Regions from separate parts of the Shewanella sp. MF05913 genome, predicted to be linked through region 2. Evidence: predicted binding sites of a transcription regulator. Region 2 holds the regulator's gene; the other holds the start of a gene.
The links. The regulator LexA, encoded in region 2, represses DNA repair genes until DNA is damaged. The targets are predictions, from matches to a motif close to TACTGTATNNNNATACAGTA.
Positions count from the first base shown of each region.

Region 1 (3,438 bases), on a different contig from region 2:
CTTGTACTGACGGCAGAAGTGAGTGTAACTGTAAAAACCTTCCGCGTGCCGCTCTTTGTATTCTTCCCAAAGCAGCAACAACGTCATGGTTTTAGGCCGAAGCTCTTGTTGAACTAACGACCAGTCAGGAATGGTAAAGCCTTTTAAACGAGGCTTTGTTTTGAAAAACGCTTGTTGTAGAGCGTTATCATCCCACTTCTCATCAAGCGGCCAGCAAGTAATGTCTAGCTCTGCTGATTTACAGGCATATTTAGACACGATTGAGGGTGAAACAGATAAGCTTTTTGCTATCTGACGATGACTGAGTTTACAGCCGTATTTTAGTCTTAAAATTTCTTTGAGTTTACGCATTGAAATAGGTGCCGTTGGCATGGTCATTCTCATCATCAAAAATGAAAAGAATAACGGTTAAAAACACCTACTGGCAGACAAAAAACGAACGGTACTATTCAAGCCGATCACTCAATACTATTTTGACCGAAAAGTGATCGGCATCGATGGTATTGAGTGATCGCGATGAATGGTATTAGGTGATCGGCTTAGATGGTATTAGGTGATCGCGATGCATGAGAATATGCAGTTCATCAAAATAGCTATCAGCTGGCTATTGCTGAAGATGGTGCTTACGAACTAAGTAAGGCAACACAATTAGATGGTAAATATTCTACAACGTTAAGCGGCATAAAGTTGTTTGATGCTGTAAAGGCTGACCCCTTAACTCGCACAATAAAGTTCTGTTAGCCTTAAATATTCTGAGTATGTCGTCAATACAGTTTGAAATGAAATAGTTATGATTACATCGGTTTTTCATTTGTTCACGTTTAATTTTCAGATTTTTTCTACAACACTTAACGTGACCGTTCACCAATAATATTCTGTGAAACTTAATCGTATCGCTGTTGGCTTTCCATTCGGGTAGGTTGTCGTTCTAAATATTCAAATACACAGAAGAACCCTGAAAGTCACAACCTTACTACAGTTGTAAAAGCGGGCTTTTTCGATGACACCTAATCGACCTCGTTACAACACCCTCTATGCTAAATACATCGCATTTGTGAATGGGTACAGGTTGGTTTTTATCGTTAGATGATATGAGAACTTTGTTTTTTAAATCCAGAATTTTACAAACAAACTCACCATTAAAATTGGCAACTACAATATCACCCGTCTGTGCTGTGACCTGTCTATCTATAATCAATATGTCTCCATCAAAAATACCAGAGCCAATCATCGATTCTCCTTGCGCAACACCTATGAATGTTGCACTAGGATGTTCAACCAATAAATCGTCAAAGCTTAAAGCCTTCTGGATATACCCGTTTGCCGGTGACTCAAAACCAGTTATTCCTGCACTTATCGAACTTATAATGATGTTCATCCCACTACCACTGTATATAAAAACAGTATAATAGCATTCATTCAATAAGTTTCAATATTTTGCTTTGTACAAACGAAGATGTCTTTCGCTAGCGCGTTTTATGTCTCGTGTTGAAGTGTTTGTACTTTAATACGAAGATATGGGAACACAAATAATGAATTTACCTGCGAGTTATTACATTGACCAGGAAACGATGTTGGGTATTGAAAAATTTTGTAAACAGGAAGAGCGCTCAGTCTTGTTGGCCAGAGTTATACATAAAATTATGATGTCGATTTTTAGTAAACAGACTTTGGCGTCGTTAGATAAAAAATTTTTAGAGAATGGGTTTAGTGTCAAACTTCAGATAGAACAAATTAGTCATATCGCTGTTCGTGAGCTATTGGGACGTGATGTGGTTAATGCACTTGATGATCAACTTTTAAGTGACGCATGGAAAAAGTTATACTCAGCTGGCGTTTGTCCTACAAACATTCAAACTAGTCATTAATGTAGATTTTTATTAAGAATGAATTTTTTAGATTTGGCTATACAGCTTCAATCTCTATACTCAATATTCATAAGCGCATTGTCGTTTATGTTTATTGTTTTTATACGTAACCAGCTTGCTAAAATATCTAATGAGATTTTTTATAAGTCCATTGGTGTTGTCGGCATCCCGGTTCATGAGTTATCGCATTTTATTGCGTGTCTAGCTTGTATGCCTTTTGGTTACAGGGTTCAACAGCTACAGCTTTACAAACCTTCAGATCAAGATACGGTCGGATATTTGCTTTATAACTATAAAAAATCGCTGTTCTCACCCATTTGTAACCTGGTGATTGGTATAGCACCTCTGTTTGGTGGGACCTTTGCGTTTATCTTAGTTACAAAATGGCTTATGCCAGACGTGTTTGATTATTTCGCATCTTCTACTATTGTTGCAAACGCGCTTAACAACGATTTGAGCGCTCTTTATCATAATCTAGTTCATCTGCTTGGTTTAATTGCTTTTAGCTCTACAGGCTTTATTCAGACGCTTTGCTGGCTATTTCTAAGTTACTCTTTGATTGTATTTTCAGTGCCAAGTAAAGCAGATTTATCTCAAAGTAAGTTAGGTATTTTGTATCTGATCATATTTACATTGTTTTTATCAATGTTGTTACCAGCTGCTTATGTAGATTTGGTGGAGTTTATCATTCAGTTTAATGCATTTTATGTAGCCATAGCATTTCTACATGCAATGCTTTATTTGGTCACTTTAAGCTATTGCTATTCGATGGATGTGTTGAGGGTTCGTTAGTTTTTTCTTGTAAGATATTTAATAGAAACCCTTATAAAGATCTATAAAGTATATACAAGATATAAGAGCTATAAAGATCTATAGGGAAGCCACTCAGCAACTGTTTTTACCTTTTAAATCATTATCTTAGTAGCAACATAAAAATGTAATGCTAACATTTTTATGTCTTTTCGGATCGTTTTATTGTTATTAGAGATCATTTAATTGTTATTGGAGATCATTTACCTGTCTTTGAGGATCATTAAGTTGTCATTTGAGATCATTTTTTTGTTGCCACTTATCCACAAGGTTAATAAATAAGCGATTTGCTCATATATTGTTCGTAAATACGCTGTAAATTACATTTTTTTGTTATTAGAGAACATATATTTGTCATTTGGGATACGTTAATCTGTCATTCTCTTGTTTTAGAACCTTTTATCCATGTTGACCAAACGTTTGTGGATCATTTATTTGTCTAGCTTAAGATCATAAATTTGTCTTTTGACGTGCATAATTTTGTTGCTCTAAAGAACATTATCTTGTCAATAAATACATCTTAGTATTTGGATTTAGACTTGGCTTTCATTTGTTTAATTTTTTCTAGAAACTTCTCTTTTTCTTCCTTGGCTTTTTGTTCTGGATCTATCACTAATGCAGCTTCACGCTGGTTAATTGTTTCATAAATCTCTGATGCAGTAAGGGTGTCCTCGAACGTTGTATAGGCCTCCGCAAGTAAATACAATTCTTCTATTGTTAGTTTCGTATTTTTAAGCGCTACTTTAGTCTCAAGCTCTCT
Region 1 covers NZ_JCAYNT010000026.1:20-3,457, forward strand. The annotation lists partial or broken gene AC19MV_RS20620 (IS21 family transposase) at 1-372, opposite strand, end outside; gene AC19MV_RS20625 (LexA family protein) at 974-1,378, opposite strand; gene AC19MV_RS20630 (hypothetical protein) at 1,533-1,868, shown strand; gene AC19MV_RS20635 (hypothetical protein) at 1,956-2,660, shown strand; gene AC19MV_RS20640 (replication initiation protein) at 3,199-3,438, opposite strand, start outside.
Region 1: AC19MV_RS20625 (LexA family protein) is a predicted target of LexA. The motif match lies at 1,387-1,406, and genes of this name have one in related genera.

Region 2 (3,438 bases):
ATCCCTGGTTTATCAATACGCGTCCAGGCTTCGTTAATAAAACCGGGATTAGCATCTTTTTTAACGGCAAATGCCGGTACCCACCAAGAATGGATTACATCATCTGAGGTCATTAAAAAACGCACTTTGCGATTAATCGGTAATACCAGAGGCTTATCTACCTCGAGTAGATAGTTTTCACCTTTGGTTTGATCACCATCAATTTGTTCTCTTGGAGTTGAGAGTGTGCTGTAAAATTCTATGTCTTTATCGAAATAGCTGTAGTGCCATTTCCATTGCGACCCCGTAATTTTTATGGTCAGATCCGCATCGCTGGAGTCTTCCATTGCAATCAGGGTTTTAGTAGCAGGAATTGCCATAGCAATTAAGATGATAAACGGAATGACTGTCCAGGCTATTTCCACTTTAGTACTTTCGTGAAAATTGGCCGCGACAGCGCCTTTAGATTTGCGGTGATAGATCATTGAGTAAATCATGATCCCAAACACCACTAGCCCAATAGCACAACAGATATATAAAATGGTCATGTGGAGGTCGTAAACCTTACCACTGATATCTGTTACGCCTTGAGTCATGTTGAGGGGCATTTCTGCAGCCCCAAGCGGAAGTGCTATCAGCACAACCAATAAACAATACCACCATTGCTTCACAAGACTTCTCCTCTGCTAATTGCAAATAGCAACTACAAAGAAGAGTCACACAGTAAGTCTCTGCTCTATGCAAACTCTTCGGTTCCCAAAAAAGTTTGATGACCTCAAAGTAACTTGGTGGTTGTAAACTGGCAGTTTACGCTTTTATTGTTAGCTGAACACCACACTTGTACCTACGACTGAACTAATCAAATTGTATTGACGTATTCCCATCGATGGCGGTGTTATCTGCCAAATTACGTCAAATAAAAGATAAAAAATGTTTCATCCTTGTTAACAACATTACTTGTAGATTAAACATTGATCAAGATCACTTTGTTCGCTAATTGGCTGAAAAAAGGTAAAAAAAAGCCCTGAATTGGATGCAGGGCTTGGTGTTGAAGGGTTCGTACTTAATGAAATGCTGAAAAATTACTTGTTGCAGAAGGCATTGTTGGATTAACGATTTGATGTTTTTCAGGTAAGTGAGTATTCACATCTTCAATTACCACACCTAAAGCACGTGCACTTTTGGCGACAATTTCTAAACGGCGACTGTCACGTGCATCGAGTGAACTCGTCCAGGTAATCACAGCGCTTGAAGTGCCACTGGTTAATGCTTTTTCCATTGCCCATAACGTTTCAACTTCATCTTTAGTGTGTACTAATAAGATCCGGTCCATTCTTACACCAGCACTTGCCAGCATGTGCTTATAACCAATATGCGGAGGACTAATGAGCACTATCCAGCGTCCTTGTCGGCTTAAGGTTGCTAACTGGCTGCACAGTTGCCCTAACTCAGACTCACCTTGAGTGACGGTTTGTAATGTTTGAATGGTTTGGTTGCCATACAATTCTGCTTCTGTTGAATCAGCCCATAAACCTGGGTGGCGTGGGGCAGTGCCCATTAGTTTGTTCATAACCAATCTCCATTACGGATAACGCCAACGGCAAGCCCTTCAATGGTGAGGCTTTGGCAACTTAAGTCTACTTTAATCGGGGTGTATGCTTCGTTTTCGGCATGTAGATAGACAACATTGCCTTTTTTCTCGAAACGTTTCACCGTGACGTCGTCTTCAACGCGGGCCACAACTACTTGGCCATTACGTGCTTGCTGCATTTTATGTACGGCAAGTAAATCGCCCTCTAAAATGCCAATGTCTTTCATACTGTCGCCACGTACTCGCAGTAAAAAATCGGCTGCGGGTTTAAACATGTTTGGGTCGACTTGATAATATTGCTCTACATGCTCTTGCGCTAAAATGGGTTCACCAGCAGCGACTTGGCCAATCAGCGGCAATCCTGTTTCTTGTTGTTCTTCATGAGGTAAGCGGATACCTCTTGAAGTGCCAGGCATGATTTCGATAAAGCCTTTTTTGGCGAGTGCTTTTAAATGCTCTTCGGCAGCATTTGCACTTTTAAAGCCAAGACGGTTCGCAATTTCAGCACGAGTCGGTGGCATACCTGTTTCGGCGATATTGTTTTTAATTAAGTCTAAAATTTCTGCTTGGCGCGGCGTTAACGGTCTCATGATGATTCCTGTCTTTTTATACAGTGACTGTCATTATATACAGTGTTTTTGTTCGCGCAAGTATTAACCAACCGTTTTTTGTTTTTTGTTACGGCATTGTTGCCTATCAGTATGTTTTATATCAGTTTCATTCTATATTTTAATTGAGTTGTTCAGTTCGGGACTGTTCACAAAGTAAAGATAAAACAGCCAGATAGTGTATCAAGGGTGGTTTCTGGTATCCTATGCAGCAATATTACAGTGGCTTATATTGCGAAAGTAACTATGTCAAAACCAAATTCAATATTTTTACGTGCATTAAAATGGGTACAGAAATCGATGGTTCAAACCATTGTTGTCCCGCATGACCCTTTTGATGATCTTAATTTAGATCCAAATAAACCATTGGTTTATGTCATGAAAACAGAGTCAATCAGTGATGCCGCTGCGCTAAGCGAAATCACTGAGGGCTTTGGAATGCCGAGTCCATATGACCCACTCATCGTTGATGGCTTAAAAGTGCCACGTATTGTGTGTTTGGAGGGGCGTAAGCCACTCTTTGGTAAACGCGAAAGTGGTGAAAAGTTTATCGATAGCTTCACCAGTTTATTGGCGCTTCATCGTCAACGTCCGGATTTGGATATTCAACTCGTGCCCGTGAGTTTGTACTGGGGGCGCACGCCTGGTAAAGAAGACGACAGCATGAAGGCGGCAGTGCTTGAGCGTGAAAGCCCAACGTGGTTACGTAAATGGCTAATGATTTTGTTTCTTGGTAGACATAACTTTGTCCAGTTCTCTAATGCATTATCTTTACGCTATATGGCAGATGAACATGGATTCGATAAAAGTATTGCCCACAAATTAACCCGTGTAGCTCGAGTGCATTTCAGTCGTCAACGTAAAGTGATGACGGGCCCGCAGCTGCCCAACAGACAAATGTTTTTTGCTTCGTTGCTTAAGTCGGATTCAATCAAAAAAGCGATTGAAGAAGAAGCCATTAACAAGAAAGTGTCACCTGAAAAAGCCCGTGAAACAGCCATTGAATATTTAGATGAAATTGCCACGGACTATTCAGACAGTTTAATCCGTATCGCTGAGCGCTTCCTTACTTGGCTGTGGAACAAGCTATACAGTGGTATCAATATCAAAGGCGCTGAACAAATCCGCCAATTACACCATGATGGTCATGAAATTGTATATGTGCCGTGTCATCGCAGCCATATGGATTACTTACTACTGTCGTATATTTTGTATTATCAGGGCATGGTGCCACCGCATATCGCTGCGGGAATTAACCTA
Region 2 covers NZ_JCAYNT010000004.1:181,633-185,070, reverse strand. The annotation lists gene coxB (cytochrome c oxidase subunit II) at 1-650, opposite strand, end outside; gene AC19MV_RS07895 (cell division inhibitor SulA) at 1,043-1,549, opposite strand; gene lexA (transcriptional repressor LexA) at 1,546-2,160, opposite strand; gene plsB (glycerol-3-phosphate 1-O-acyltransferase PlsB) at 2,425-3,438, shown strand, end outside.